3 regions of the Microlunatus sagamiharensis genome follow, and region 1 is predicted to be linked to each of the others. Evidence: predicted binding sites of a transcription regulator. Region 1 holds the regulator's gene; each other region holds the start of a gene.

Region 1 (4,810 bases):
GCGCGCCGGCCTCGTCGAACGCCGCCAGCTCCTCGGGGCTGATGCCGCCCTCGGGCCCGACGACGACCACGACCTCGCCGGCGGCGGGGAGCGGGACCTCGGCGATCGGGGCGCTGGCGTCCTCGTGGAGCACGAGCGCCAGGTCGGCGGCGGCCAGGCGGGCGGCGAGCGCCTTGGTGCCCACCGGGTCCGACACGAGCGGGACGCGGAGCCGGCGCGACTGCTTGGCCGCCTCCCGGGCCGTGCTGCGCCAGCGACCGAGACCGCGCTCGACGCGGTCGGCCGACCAGCGCGCGACCGAGCGCGACGCCTGCCACGGGACGACCTCGTCGACGCCGACCTCGGTCAGCATCTCGACGGCGAGCTCGGCCCGGTCGCCCTTGGCCAGCGCCTGCGCGACGACGAGGCGTACGGGACGGGCGGTCTCGGTGAGCACCTCGGTGACCCGGACCCGCAGACCCGCCTTGCTCGCCTCCACGACCTCGCCACGGACCCCGCCCCCGGAACCGTCGGCGACGAGCACGCGCTCGCCCGCCCGCAGGCGCCGGACGGCGACCGCGTGGTGCCCCTCGGACCCGTCGACCAGCACCTCGCCGCCGACCTGCGGCGAGGTCGAGGCCAGGCTCTCCAGGAGGAAGAGCGCGTCGGTCACCCGCGCGTCACTGCCCGGCGAAGGCGTCGCGCAGGCGGCCGAAGACGCCGCGGCCCTGCTTCTGCACCGTCACCTCGGGCCCGGTCTCCTCACGGAGCTCGGCGAGCTGGCGGAGCAGGTCGCGCTGCTCGTCGTCCAGGCGCGTGGGCGTCTGCACCAGCAGGGTGACGCCGAGGTCGCCGCGGCCGTTGGACCGCAGGCGCGGGACGCCCCAGCCCTCGAGGGCGACGCGGGTGCCCGACTGGGTGCCGGCCGGGACGCTGACGTGCACGTCGCGGTCCTCGTCGTCGGTGTCGGCCAGGTCGGCCTCGAGCGTCTGGACCGTGACCTCGGTGCCGAGCGCGGCCGCGGTCATGGGGATGCGCACCGTCACCTCGAGGTCGTCGCCCTCGCGACGGAACACCTCGTGCGGCGCGACGGCCAGCTCGACGTAGAGGTCGCCGGCCGGGCCGCCGCCGGGGCCGACCTCGCCGTGGGCGGAGAGGTGGATCCGGTTGCCGGTGCTGACGCCGGCCGGGATCTTGACGTTGATCGTGCGGGCCGAGCGGACGCGGCCGTCGCCGGAGCACTCGGGGCACGGGTCGGGGATGACCGAGCCGTAGCCGCCGCAGGTCGGGCAGGGCTGCGTCGTGCGGATGTCGCCGAGGAAGGAGCGCTGGACGTGCGTCACGTCGCCCTGGCCGTGGCAGGTGCGGCAGGTGACGGGCTCGGAACCCTCCTGCGCCCCGGACCCCTTGCAGAGCGGGCACAGCACGGCCGTGTCGACCCGCAGCGGCTTGGTGACGCCGAACGCCGCCTCCGCCAGCTCGAGGTCGAGCCGGACGAGCGCGTCCTGGCCGCGGCGCACGCGCGAGCGCGGGCCGCGGCTGGTCTGCCCGCCGAACATCGCGTCGACGAGGTTGCCGAAGTCGAAGCCGCCCTGGCCGCCGAAGTTGCCGGCGAACCCGCCGCCCATGCCCCCGCCCAGCGGGTCGGCGCCGCGGTCGTAGAGGTCCTTCTTCTTCGGGTCGGCGAGGACCTCGTACGCCTCGGCCACCGCCTTGAAGCGGTCGCCCGCGTCCGGCTCGGTGGCGACGTCGGGGTGGAGCTTCATCGCGAGCTGGCGGTAGGCCTTCTTGATCTGCTCGGGCGACGCGTCGCGGGAGACGCCGAGCGTCTCGTAGTAGTCAGCAGCCATGTCTGGGGTGGGTCATCCTTGCTCGAGGTACGCGATCAGGTGTGCGTGATCAGGGTTGCGCGAGGAAGCGGCCGACGTAGCGCGCGACCGCGCGCACGGAGGCCATCGTCGAGGGGTAGTCCATGCGGGTCGGCCCGACGACCCCGAGGGTGGCACGGCTGCCGTAGCCGCTGGCGACGACCGAGGTCGTCTGGAGCTCCTTCACCGGGTTCTCCTGCCCGATCCGGACGGTGACGCCGTCGGCCGTGGCCTCGCCGAGCAGGGTGAGCAGCACGACCTGCTCCTCCAGCGCCTCGAGCACGGGCTTCATGCTGCTCGGGTCGGCGCCGTAGCGGGTGAGGTAAGGCATCCCGCCGATCACCATGCGGGTCGAGGTCTCGCTGCCGAGCATCTCCAGCAGGGCGGCCACCACGGTGCGCCCGAGCGGCAGCGTCTCCGCTGGGAGCGCATCGAGCAGCGCCGGGAGCGCGGAGCCGGCCTCGACCGGCGTCCGCCCGGCGGCGGCCGCGTTGAGCGCCGTCCGCAGGTCGCCCAGACCGGTCTCCTCGACCTCGGGCACCTCGAGGGAGCGCTGCTCGACGCGCCCGGTGGAGGTGATGAGCACCAGCAACAGCCGGGTCGACGACAGCGACACGAGCTCGACGTGGCGGACCGTGGAGGTGCTCAGCGTCGGGTACTGCACGATCGCGACCTGCTGCGTCGCCTGGGCGAGGAGCCGGACGGTGCGCAGCAGGATGTCGTCGAGGTCGAGCGCCCCGGACAGGAAGGTCTGGATCGCGCGCTGCTCGGCGCTGGAGAGCGGCTTGACCTGCCCGAGCCGGTCGACGAAGAGCCGGTAGCCCTTGTCGGTGGGGATGCGCCCCGCGCTGGTGTGGGGCTGCGTGATGTAGCCCTCCTCCTCCAGCGCGGCCATGTCGTTGCGGACCGTCGCCGGGGAGACGCCGAGGTCGTGCTTGTCGACCAGCGCCTTGGACCCGACCGGCTCCTTGCTGGAGACGTAGTCGGTGACGATGGCCCGGAGCACCTGCAGCTTGCGGTCGTCCATGCTCGCTCCACCACCCCTTCGCCTGCTGTCGCTCGAGTCGCCGCCGTCGTACGCGCGCGAGGCCCTTGGCACTCGCGTGCGGTGAGTGCCAGTGTAGTGCCGTGACCGACGCCGGGCAGGACGCCGAGCCGACCCCGCTGCCGGGCCCCTGGGAGGAGCTCGGGCCCGGCGCCTGGCGCTGCGTCGCCGAGCCGGACGCGGTGAACCTCGTCCTGCTCGCCGGGTCGGAGCGCGCGCTCCTCGTCGACACGGGCTCGACCCCTGCGCAGGGCCGGGCCGTCCGGGCCTCGGTCGCGTCGGTGACCGACGTCCCGCTCGAGGTCGTCGTGGTGACCCACGCGCACCGCGACCACGCCTTCGGCCTGGCAGCGTTCGACGACCTCACCACCGTCGGCCACGAGGACGTCGCCGCGTCCTTGGCCTCGCCGGACGCCCACGCCGACGCGGAGCGGCTCGGGCTCGCGCCGGCCGACCTCGTCGCCCCGAACCGTCCGATCGTGCTCGCCGCGGCCTTCGACCTGGGCGGGCGCCGCGTCGAGGTCGCCCACATCGGCCGGGGCCACACCGGCGCCGACCTGGTCGTGGTCGTGCCCGACGCGGACCTCGTCGTCGCCGGCGACCTCGTCGAGCAGGCCGGTCCGCCGGCCCTGGGCCCGGACTCCTACCTGCACGAGTGGCCGGTCACGCTCGACGGCGTCATCGGCCTGATGACCGGCGCGACCCGAGCCGTCCCCGGTCACGGCGAGCCGGTCGACCGGCCCTTCGTCTACGAGCAGCGGGGCCGGCTCGCGTCGGTCGCCGGGCAGGTCCGGCACCTCGCCGAGACCGGCGTCGGGGTGGACGAGGCGGCCGAGCAGGAGTGGGCGTACCCGTACGCGGTCCTCGCCGCCGGGCTGCCCACGGCCTTCGCGCAGCTGGGTCCCGTGGCGCCGCGCCGCACCCTGCCACTGGCCTGAGGGCGGCCCGCAGGACCGGGCCCAAGGACGCGGGCAGGAGATCCGGGACCCGTTGCATCCGCAGCGGCATCTCGTGCGCAGGACCAGGCACAGGCAAGCCCAGCCCCGCCCCACCTGGAGGTCCGATGCCCACGCCCGCCCGTTCCCGACTGATCCGGGGTTCCCTCGCCCTGGCCGTCACGTCCGGCGCCCTGCTGCTGCCCGCCACCAGCGCTCAGGCCGCCGACACCGCCACCGTCTCGATCCTGCACGCCGTCCCCGGCGCGACCGTCGACGTCTACGCCAACGGCGAGGAGCTGCTCAGCGACTTCGAGCCCGGCACCCTGACCGACCCGCAGCAGCTGCCCGCCGGCACCTACGACCTCAAGGTCGTCGCGGCCGGCGACGGCGCCGACGGCAACGCCGTGGCCGAGCTGGAGGACGCCGAGGTCCCGGCCGGCGCGAACGTCACCGTCGTCGCCCACCTCAACGCCTCGGGCGACCCGCGCCTGACCGCGTACGCCAACGACACCTCCGGCCTCGACGCCGGCCAGGCGCGCCTGATCGTGCGCCACGACGCCGCGGCCCCGGCCGTGGACGTCCGCGCGAACGAGGAGGTCGCCTTCAGCGGCCTCGAGAACCCCGACGAGGACAGCGCCGACCTCGACGCCGGCACGATCAGCGCCGACGTGGTCCTGGCCGGGGAGAGCGACCCGGTCATCGGCCCGGCCGACGTGGACCTCGAGGAGGGCACGACCACCATCGTGTACGCCTGGGGCTCCGCCGAGGACGACAACCTCGACCTGGCCGTGCAGACGATCAGCGGCATGGGCGGCAACCCGGGCGGTGTCCCCGGCGGCTCCGGCGGCCAGGCGGCGATGAGCTCCCCGCTCGCGCTCGGCGCCTTCGGCCTGGGCCTGGTCGGCCTCGTGCTGGCCGGCACCCGGATGGCCGCGCGGACCCGGACCGTCCGGGCCTGAGCGTGCGGCAGGACGACGCGG
Region 2 (4,810 bases), 2.1 Mb from region 1:
ACCACTGCCGCGTACCAGGTGATCGAGGAGGCCACCGCGGTCTGCGGGGCGTGCAGCTCGCCCGCGATCGAGGGCAGGACGCCGGCGATGACGAAGGCGTTGGTGCCGACGACGAACAGCCCGGCGGCGAGGAGCGCGAGGCGCTCCGCCGTGCGTACGCGGCCGCGCATCCTCAGGCGACCGTCGTGACGCGGCGCGGCATGCAGAGCACGGCGACGAGCATCACCGCCGCGCCGACGACCGAGGCGAGGAAGACGTTCTGCAGCGCCGCGGCCATGACGGCCGGGGCGATCGAGCTGGCCGTGCTCGCGTGCGTGCCCACGGTGGTGCCGAGCCCGGCGTTGGCGATGGCGCCGAAGACGGCGATGCCGAGGGCGCTGCCCATCGAGCGGGCGAACATCGAGGTGCCGGTGACGACGCCGCGCACGCTCCAGTCCACGGAGGACTGCGCGGCGACCAGGATCGGGGCCGCGACGAAGCCCATGCCGATGCCGATGACGAAGCAGGTGGCCCCGACCTGCCCGATCGAGGTGGTGGGGCGCAGCAGCGTCAGGCCGGCGACGCCGACCAGCCCGATGAGGGTGCCGAGCAGCGCGGTCGCCCGGAAGCCGATCCGCAGGTAGACCCGCCCGGACATGGACGCGGCGATCGGCCAGCCCAGGGTCAGCGCGGCGAGCGCGAAGCCGGCGACGAGCGCGTTGTGGCCGAGCACGTTCTGGGCGTAGAGGGGGACGTAGGAGGTCAGCCCGATGAGGACCGCGCCGATGGCGAGGCTGGCGATGCTGGTGCTCACGAGCAGCCGGTTGCGGAAGACCCAGGTCGGCAGGATCGGCTCGGCGGCGCGCCGCTCGACGAAGCCGAACGCGACGACCAGCACCAGGCCCGCGGCCGGGACCCCGATTCCCGGCAGCGTGAGCCAGGACCACAGGACGCCGCCCTCGAGCAGGCCGAGGATCAGCAGCGAGGCGCCGAGGGTCAGCAGGACGGCTCCGGCGACGTCGACCTGGTGCTTCACCCGCTCGACCTTCTCGTGGAAGCGGCGCGAGATCATCCAGAAGGCCACGGCGGCCAGCGGGATGTTGATGAAGAAGATCCAGCGCCAGTCGAGCGTCTCGACGAAGACCCCGCCGAGCGTCGGGCCGACGACCGACGAGATCGCCCAGACGCTGGCGAGGTAGCCCTGGACCTTGGCCCGCTCCTGCAGCGTGTAGATGTCGCCGACGATCGTCATGCACGTCGGCTGGATCGCGCCGGCGCCGAGGCCCTGGAGCGCCCGGAAGGCGATCAGCGCGGGCATGCTCCACGCGACGCCGCAGAGCACGGACGCGACGCCGAAGACGGCGATGCCGGCCAGGACGACGGGCTTGCGCCCGTAGGAGTCGCTGAGCTTGGCGAAGATCGGCACGGTCACGGCCTGCGTGAGCAGGAAGATCGAGAACAGCCACGGGAACTGCGAGAAGCCGCCGAGGTCGTTCACGACCGAGGGGACCGCGGTGGCGAGGATCGTCGCGTCGATCGCGATGAGGCCCATGCTGAGCATCACGCCCAGGAGCACGGGGCCGCGCTCGGAGCGGAGGCCGACCGAGGCCCTCGTGATCACGGGTTCCGCGTCGACGGAGGTACGGGTCTGGCTGGCCACGTCCAGTCGGAACACCCGACGGAGCCGATCCATTCCTGCTGAATGTTCTTTCTCGGCCGAGGTCCGGCCTTGTCCCGCAGGGCGGTCGCCGCGCCGTCGACGGGCCGGACGAGGGGGCTCGGAGGAGGGGCCGTACGCGGGGCGGGGGAGTGCGCCGAGGAGTCGCGTCGACGGCCTCGGAAGTGTTTGCACTCACACGGGGCGAGTGCTAAACATGGGGTTAGCACTCGGCAGGTGAGAGTGCCACCTCCTCAGTCGGCGAGGTCCCCATGGACCGTCCGTCGCGGGCGCCGGCCGGGGAGCAGCAGCAACCACTCACGTCCAACAGAGGATTCGCCACACATGCCGAAACTCATCCAGTTCAACACCGAGGCGCGGCGCGGCCTCGAGCGTGGCATGAACACGCTCGCCGACGCCGTGAAGGTGACGCTCGGCCCCAAGGGCCGCAACGTCGTGCTCGAGAAGAAGTGGGGCGCCCCCACGATCACGAACGACGGCGTCTCCATCGCCAAGGAGATCGAGCTCGAGGACCCGTACGAGAAGATCGGTGCCGAGCTCGTCAAGGAGGTCGCCAAGAAGACCGACGACGTCGCGGGTGACGGCACCACCACCGCGACCGTGCTGGCCCAGGCGATGGTCCGCGAGGGCCTGCGCAACGTCACCGCCGGCGCCAACCCGATGAGCCTCAAGCGCGGCATCGACAAGGCCGTCTCGGCCATCGTCGAGCAGCTGCAGGCCGCCTCCGTCGACGTGGAGACCAAGGAGCAGATCGCCGCCACCGCGTCGATCAGCGCCGGTGACTCCACCGTCGGCGAGATCATCGCCGAGGCGATGGACAAGGTCGGCAAGGAAGGCGTCATCACCGTCGACGAGTCGAACACCTTCGGCCTCGAGCTCGAGCTCACCGAGGGCATGCGCTTCGACAAGGGCTACATCTCGCCCTACTTCGTCACGGACACCGAGCGCATGGAGACCGTGCTCGACGACCCGTACATCCTGATCGTCAACAGCAAGGTGTCGGCCCTCAAGGACCTGCTCCCGCTGCTCGAGAAGGTCATCCAGGCCGGCAAGCCGCTGGTCGTCATCGCCGAGGACGTCGACGGCGAGGCCCTGGCCGCGCTGATCGTCAACAAGATCCGCGGCACCTTCAAGTCCGTCGCCGTCAAGGCCCCGGGCTTCGGCGACCGCCGCAAGGCCATGCTCGGTGACATCGCCATCCTCACCGGTGGCCAGGTCATCTCCGAGGAGGTCGGCCTCAAGCTCGACGGCGTCGGGCTCGAGCTGCTCGGCCAGGCCCGTTCGGTCGTCGTCACCAAGGACGAGACCACGATCATCGAGGGCGCCGGGTCGAGCGACCAGATCGCGGGCCGGGTCAGCCAGATCCGCACCGAGATCGACAACTCCGACTCCGACTACGACCGCGAGAAGCTGCAGGAGCGTCTGGCCAAGCTGGCCGGCGGTGTCGCGGTGATCAAGGTCGGCGCGGCCACCGAGGTCGAGCTCAAGGAGCGCAAGCACCGCATCGAGGACGCCGTCCGCAACGCCAAGGCTGCGGTCGAGGAGGGCATCGTCGCCGGCGGCGGCGTGGGCCTGCTCCAGGCGGCCAAGGACGCCAAGGTCGACCTGTCCGGCGACGAGCAGATCGGCGCGGAGATCGTCTTCACCGCGGCCTCGGCCCCGCTGAAGCAGATCGCCTTCAACGCCGGCCTCGAGGGCGGCGTCGTGGCGGAGAAGGTGCGCAACCTCCCCTCCGGCCAGGGCCTCAACGCGGCGACCGGCGAGTACGTCGACCTGGTCAAGACCGGCATCATCGACCCGGTGAAGGTCACCCGCTCGGCGCTGCAGAACGCGGCCTCGATCGCGAGCCTGTTCCTCACCACCGAGGCCGTCATCGCCGACAAGCCGGAGAAGGCCCCGGCCATGCCGGCCGGTGGCGACGGCGGCATGGGCGGCATGGACTTCTGAGTCCCTGCTCCACCTGCACCACCTGCACGAGCTGAGAGGCGGTCCCCTTCGGGGGGCCGCCTCTTGGCGTTCCGTACGTCCCCGCGAGCGGTAGGTTGCCGCGCGAGTTCGGGCGGAAAGAGCGCCGCAACCTACCGCTCGGCGAGGGGGAGGTGAGCGTCGGAGGGCTCGACGGGTGCGACGTGCTCGAGGGGCGTTCTCGCCCAGCGGCTGCAGGCGAGGCCCGCGCCGAGCAGGGCGAGCACGGCGGTGGCGCCGAAGAGCGGCAGCGCGGGGGCGTGGCTGTAGCCGAACCCGCCCAGCGACGCGCCGGCGACCGGGGCGACGCCCATCAGGACCGTCTGGAGCAGGGCCTGGCCCCGGGCGCGCGACCGCGGCGGGAAGGCGGCCCGGACCGCGGTGACCAGCCCGACGTAGACCAGCGCGTAGCCGGCGCCGCGCACGGCGCTGGCCGCGACCAGCACCCACGGCTGCGCGAACGCGCCGTACAGCGTCACCGCCGCCGCGAACAGCAGCCCGCCGAGCAGGACGGTCCGACGAGCCCCGAGCCGGGCGGAGACCGACGCGCTGCTGCGCATCAGCGGGATCTCCGCCGCCGCGCCGACGACGGCGCTGACGCCGACCACCCACACCGCGCCGCCGGCGTCGACGATGCGCAGGGGCAGGACGGTGAAGGCGGTCGCCATCGCGACGCCGAAGACGAGCACCCCGCCCAGCAGCACCAGGACCGGACGGGTGAGGAGCCGGCCGGTCGGCTCCGCGCCCGGGGAGTCGAGCGGCCCGAGCGCGTGGACGGGCGACATCCCCCGCGTGCTCAGCGCGGCCACGACGAGGGTCGCCGGGTACGCGAGGAGCACGAGCCCGAGGCCGGTGCGCTCAAGCGCGAGTCCCCAGACCCCGACCGTCACCGCGAACCCGGCGCTGGCCCACATCCGGACGCGACCGTAGTCGGACGAGCCGCCCGCGGCGCTGACCGCGAGGGCGTCGGCCAGGGCCTCGCCCGGCGCGCGGGCGGCCGCGAGCAGCAGCGCGCAGAGCACGAGCGCGGGCACGACCCGGTCGGCGGCGAGGAGCGCGAGGGAGGCCACGCCGGCGAGCGCGCAGGACAACTGCAGCGCCCGCGTGACCCCGACCGGGCCGTCGGCCAGCCGGCCCCACAGCGGGATGACCAGGACCCCGACCGCCGACATCAGCCCCACGACGAGG
Region 3 (4,810 bases), 690 kb from region 1:
CGGTCTCGACGGTGCTCAAGGAGCGCAACGCCGTCCTCGGGCTGCCGCTGATCAAGAACGTGAAGAACGTCGACCCGTCGGACTCCTCCTCGCCGGAGGTCGTGCAGGTCGAGAGCGCGATGGGCGCCGCGATCGAGGTCTTCCCCGGCGCCACGGCGATCGGCGTCGGGCGCGAGCGCTTCCTGCCCGTGAAGACGACGAACGACCTGGCCCTGCTGCGCTCCGACGTCTACGACGTCACGCCCGAGGGGCGGCTGGACCGCGTCACCGACCCGGCGCCGCTGGTCGACCTCGACCCCAAGCACTACAAGACCATCTCGAAGTTCGACGCGCGCTTCCCGGCGGGCGTGCCCTCCCTGCGCGAGGCCCGCAGCCTTACCGTGCACGGCGACTGGACCTTCGAGGCCGACGTCCGGGTCACCGGTGCCGCGACGCTCGACGACGAGGGCTCGCCGAGCACCGTGCCGAGCGGCACCGTGCTGGGCGGGGACCAGGCCTGAGGTGGACGAGGCTCCCGGGCTGCCGCTCCGCCCCTGGCACCAGGCGCTGGCGTACGCGGTCTGCGGCGAGCGGCGCCCCGAGCTCGGCGCGCAGGTCGCGCCCGACCTCGACGCCGTGGTCGAGGCGCTGGAGGGGCGTCCGCGGGGCGCGTTCGTCGTGCCCGCCGACCTCCGCGAGGGGATCGGTGCGGCCCAGATGGCCGCGGCGGTGACCGAGCTGCGCGCCCGGCTCGGCCGAGCCTCGCGCCCGGTCCTCGTCGACCGCGCGCCCGACGCCGACGAGCGTCGGCTGCTCGCGGACGTGCCGCCGCACCACGGCTCCTGAGGACGACGTCGCGACGACCTCCATGCGGGACGCCCTCGGCCGACGTCACGGCAGATGTCGAAGCGCCCCCACCTCGCCGATCAGCGAGGTGGAGGGCGCTTCGTCGTGCTGCTGGTGTGAAGACCCGGGTGGGGCCTCAGCGCTCGGTGACCTGGCCAGGGAAGGAGCCGGGGACCTGGCCGGGCGTCGGGTTACCGACGGCCTGCTGGCGCAGGAGGTCGCGGATCTCGGTGAGGAGGTCCTCGGAGGTCACGGCGGGCGCGGCCTCGACCTGCTCCTCCTGCTTCTTGAGGCGGGCGCTGATGTTGGTGAAGGGGATGACGACGAGCCAGTACACGACGGCGGCCGTGAGCACGAAGCTCAGGAGCGCCGTGATGAAGACGCCGACGCTGATGCCGTAGATCGAGGTGCTGCTGAAGTCGGGGACACCCCCGAACTTGCCGATGATGTCCATGATCATCCCGGTGAACGCCTTCACCACGGCGGCGAACGCCGTGCCGATGATGACGGCGACGGCCAGGTCGACGAGGTTTCCGCGCATCAGGAAGTCGCGGAAACCGGTCAGGCTCTTCATAGGTCGTGTCCTCCGTGGGGTGGTCGGGATCTGGTTTCCGCGTGCGCCCACGTCGGCGACTCACGTCCAGGTGATCGTCAGGCTGCCACCCGCCGCTGCCCGGGTCAACGCTCCGACGTCGGTGTCGGGGACGTCGAGCACGACGAGCGCGCCGGCGGAGGTCGCCTGGTCGTCCTCGCTCCGAGCGGGCACCGTCACCACACGGACGCGCCGCGCCACGGTCGACGAACGACCGCCCTCCGCGCTGACGCCGAGGACGTCGACGAGGTCGCCGGGGCGGAGGAGCCCGACGACGTCGGCGTCGGCCAGACGGACCGGGGCGAGGACGTGCCCGGGACCCACGGCGGCGGGACCGGTGAGCGCGACGGGGGTGAGGACCTGGTGGCGGGGGACCGGGGCGGCCAGCCGCAGACCGACGAGCGCGTCGAGGTCGGCGCTCGCCCCGTCGGGGAGCCCGTCGCTGGGCAGGGCGACCGTCTCGAGGTCGTCCGCGGTGAGGACGGCACCGCCGACCAGGTCGCTGCGCGCCCGGACGACGTCCGTCGTCGCGGGCGCGGGTGGCGCGGTGGCAGCCAGCCCCGTCAGGACCGCGGCCGCGGCCGCGACGACCGCGAGCTTGCGCCGGTGCCAGGACGCCGCCCGCGCCAGGAGGCGCAGCGGGTGGTGACGGTGGTGGGGGATGCCGGGTCGGCTGGTCGAGGCGCGCACGCCTCAACCCTCATGACGTCGGCCCGGACGTGCCGGTCGTCCACAGACCTCAGCCGGCGGAGCCCGACCCTGTGGACGAGGAGGCGGCGGCCTTGGCCGGCTTGGCGGTGTCGGTCTTGGTGCCCGACGAGCCCGAGCCGCTGTCGCCGGACTTGTCGGAGGAGCCGGACCCGCTGCTCTTGGTGTCGGAGCCGGAGGACCCCGAGGAGCCCGACGAGCCGGAACCGCTCGACGAACCCTCCTTGGGCCGCGAGTCCGTGCGGTAGAAGCCCGAGCCCTTGAACACCACGCCCACCGCGTTGTAGATCTTCCGCAGCTGCCCGTGGCAGTTCGGGCACTCCGTCAGCGCGGCGTCGCTGAACTTCTGCACGGCCTCGAGGTCGTGCCCGCACTCGGTGCAGCGGTACTGGTAGGTAGGCATGGTGCTCTCTCCGTCGTGACCGGCCCCGCGGGCCGACCGTGTCTCGCTAGCACTCAAGAATATCGACTGCCAACCCATTCCCGGGACGCCGGAACGAGCCGTGCGCCTTCCTGCCCGACGCCGACGTCTCTGACCTGACCTCGACGTCTTCAAGTCGACCACCACCGGACCGCGCGCCGGTGTCTGGACGACGAGAGTGCGAACACGCTTCTCGTTCGCGAACGAGGAGGAAGACACCGGGTGAGAGCGCGGTCCGCGTTCGAGCGGAGCGAGGACAATCAAGCACGTGCGTCTCGTCCCCCGCTGGCTCGTCTTCGCGCTCGTGGTGGTCGTGCTGGTCGCCGGCGGGCTGGTCAGCCTCGGCGCCGCCACCGTGCGGCGGCCGCTGCCGATGCTCGAGGGGGAGGTCACCCTGCCGGGCCTGAACGGGCGCGCGACGGTCCTGCGGGAGGACCACGGCGTGCCGCAGGTCTACGCCGACGAGCCCGAGGACCTCTTCGAGGCGCAGGGCTACGTGGCGGCGTCCGACCGCTTCTTCGAGATGGACGTGCGCCGGCACGCGGCGGCCGGGCGCCTGTCGGAGCTGTTCGGGTCCTCGCAGGTCTCCACCGACACCTTCGTCCGGACGCTCGGCTGGTACCGCACGGCCGAGGCCGAGCTGCCGCTGCTGTCGCCCTCGACCCGGCGCTACCTGGACGCGTACGCCTCGGGCGTCAACGCCTACCTGCGCGGACGCTCGCCGGGGCAGCTGTCGCTGGAGTACAGCGTGCTCGACCTGGCGGGCCGCGTCGCGACGCCGGAGCCGTGGACCGCGGTCGACTCCCTCGCCATCCTCAAGGTCTTCGGCTGGCAGCTGGGCTCGAACGCCGACGCCGAGACCTACCGCGCCCGCGCCACCGCCGCGGTGGGTGCCGACCGCGCCGCCGACCTCTTCCCGGGCCCGCTGCCGGGCTACGACCCGATCGTGACCGCCGGGACGGTCCGCGGGAAGGCCTTCGACCCCGACGCCACGGGGACGACGTCAGCCGGGCCGTCGGGGACCGTGGCCGCGACCGAGGGGACGGGCGCGGTCGAGGCCTCGGCCCGGGCGCGGGAGACGCTGACCGGCCTCTTCGGCTCCGGCGACGGCATCGGGTCCAACTCCTGGGTCGTCAGCGGCGCGCACACCGCCAGCGGCAAGCCGATGCTGTCCAACGACCCGCACCTAGCGGCCTCCATCCCCTCGGTGCTCGCCCAGGTCGGCCTGCACTGCGGGACCGTGGGGCGCGACTGCCCCTTCGACGTCACCGGCTACTCGATCACCGGCCTCCCGGGCGTGGTGATCGGGCGCAACGCCTCGATCGCCTGGGGCATGACCACCAGCTACGCCGACGTGCAGGACCTCTACCTCGAGCAGGTCGTCGGCGACACCGTGCGGGTGGGGGAGGCGTACGAGCCCCTGACCGTCCGCACCGAGGAGCTGCGCGTCGCCGGCGAGGACGAGCCGCGCACCATCACGGTCCGCTCGACCCGGCACGGTCCGCTGCTGTCCGACGCCGACCCGGCCACCGCCGACGCCGGCCGCCGCACCGACGCGCCGGGCGGGGCGTACGCGGTCTCGATCGCCTGGACCGGCTCGACGCCGGGCCGCAGCATGGACGCCCTGCTCGGGCTGGACGCGGCGAGCGACTGGGACTCCTTCCGCAGCGCCGCCTCGCTGCTCACGGTGCCCTCGCAGAACCTCGTCTACGCCGACGTCCGCGGGAACATCGGCTACCAGCTCCCCGGGCTGGTGCCGGTCCGCGGCCGCGGCGACGGCACCGTGCCGGTGCCGGGCTGGGACCGCCGCTACGACTGGACGGGCACGATCCCGTTCGCCGAGCTGCCCTTCGTGGAGAACCCGTCGAGCGGCGTCGTGGTGGCCGCCAACAACCAGGTGATCGGGTCGCAGTACCCCTACGTCGTCGGGTCCGCGAACTCCTACGGCTGGCGCAGCCAGGAGCTGCTCGACCGGCTCACCGACGCGCGCGGCCTGACCGCTGCGACGGCCGAGCCGCTGTTCTACGACACCCGGCAGCGGTTCGCCGCCGACCTCGTCCCCGCGCTGCTCAAGGTGCGCGTCGACGACGCATTCGTGCGCGAGGGCCAGCAGACCCTGCTCGGGTGGGACTACCGGATGGAGCCGGGCTCGGCGGCCGCGGCCTACTTCGCCGTCGTCGAGCACGACCTGGAAAAGCTCGTCTTCCGCGACCAGCTGCCGCCCGCGCTGTGGCCGGCCGGCGGGGACCGCTGGTACGCGGTGC

Evidence for each region. The regulator HrcA, encoded in region 1, represses chaperone genes, less so after heat shock. The targets are predictions, from matches to a motif close to TTGGCACTCGNNNNNNNCGAGTGCCAA.
Region 2: groL (chaperonin GroEL) is a predicted target of HrcA. The motif match lies at 1,825-1,851, and genes of this name have one in related genera.
Region 3: BLU42_RS14020 (FmdB family zinc ribbon protein) is a predicted target of HrcA. The motif match lies at 2,575-2,601, and genes of this name have one in related genera.

Annotation. Positions count from the first base shown of each region.
Region 1 is NZ_LT629799.1:2,361,916-2,366,725, forward strand. Features, by position in the region: gene BLU42_RS10720 (16S rRNA (uracil(1498)-N(3))-methyltransferase) at 1-652, opposite strand, end outside; gene dnaJ (molecular chaperone DnaJ) at 660-1,829, opposite strand; gene hrcA (heat-inducible transcriptional repressor HrcA) at 1,879-2,874, opposite strand; gene BLU42_RS10735 (MBL fold metallo-hydrolase) at 2,976-3,830, shown strand; gene BLU42_RS10740 (DUF4397 domain-containing protein) at 3,956-4,789, shown strand.
Region 2 is NZ_LT629799.1:102,882-107,691, forward strand. Features, by position in the region: gene BLU42_RS00475 (MFS transporter) at 1-170, opposite strand, end outside; gene BLU42_RS00480 (MDR family MFS transporter) at 173-1,600, opposite strand; gene groL (chaperonin GroEL) at 1,982-3,604, shown strand; gene BLU42_RS00490 (MFS transporter) at 3,736-4,810, opposite strand, start outside.
Region 3 is NZ_LT629799.1:3,053,707-3,058,516, reverse strand. Features, by position in the region: gene BLU42_RS14040 (UTP--glucose-1-phosphate uridylyltransferase) at 1-500, shown strand, start outside; gene BLU42_RS14035 (hypothetical protein) at 502-825, shown strand; gene mscL (large conductance mechanosensitive channel protein MscL) at 962-1,390, opposite strand; gene BLU42_RS14025 (RcpC/CpaB family pilus assembly protein) at 1,460-2,107, opposite strand; gene BLU42_RS14020 (FmdB family zinc ribbon protein) at 2,157-2,528, opposite strand; gene BLU42_RS14015 (penicillin acylase family protein) at 2,815-4,810, shown strand, end outside.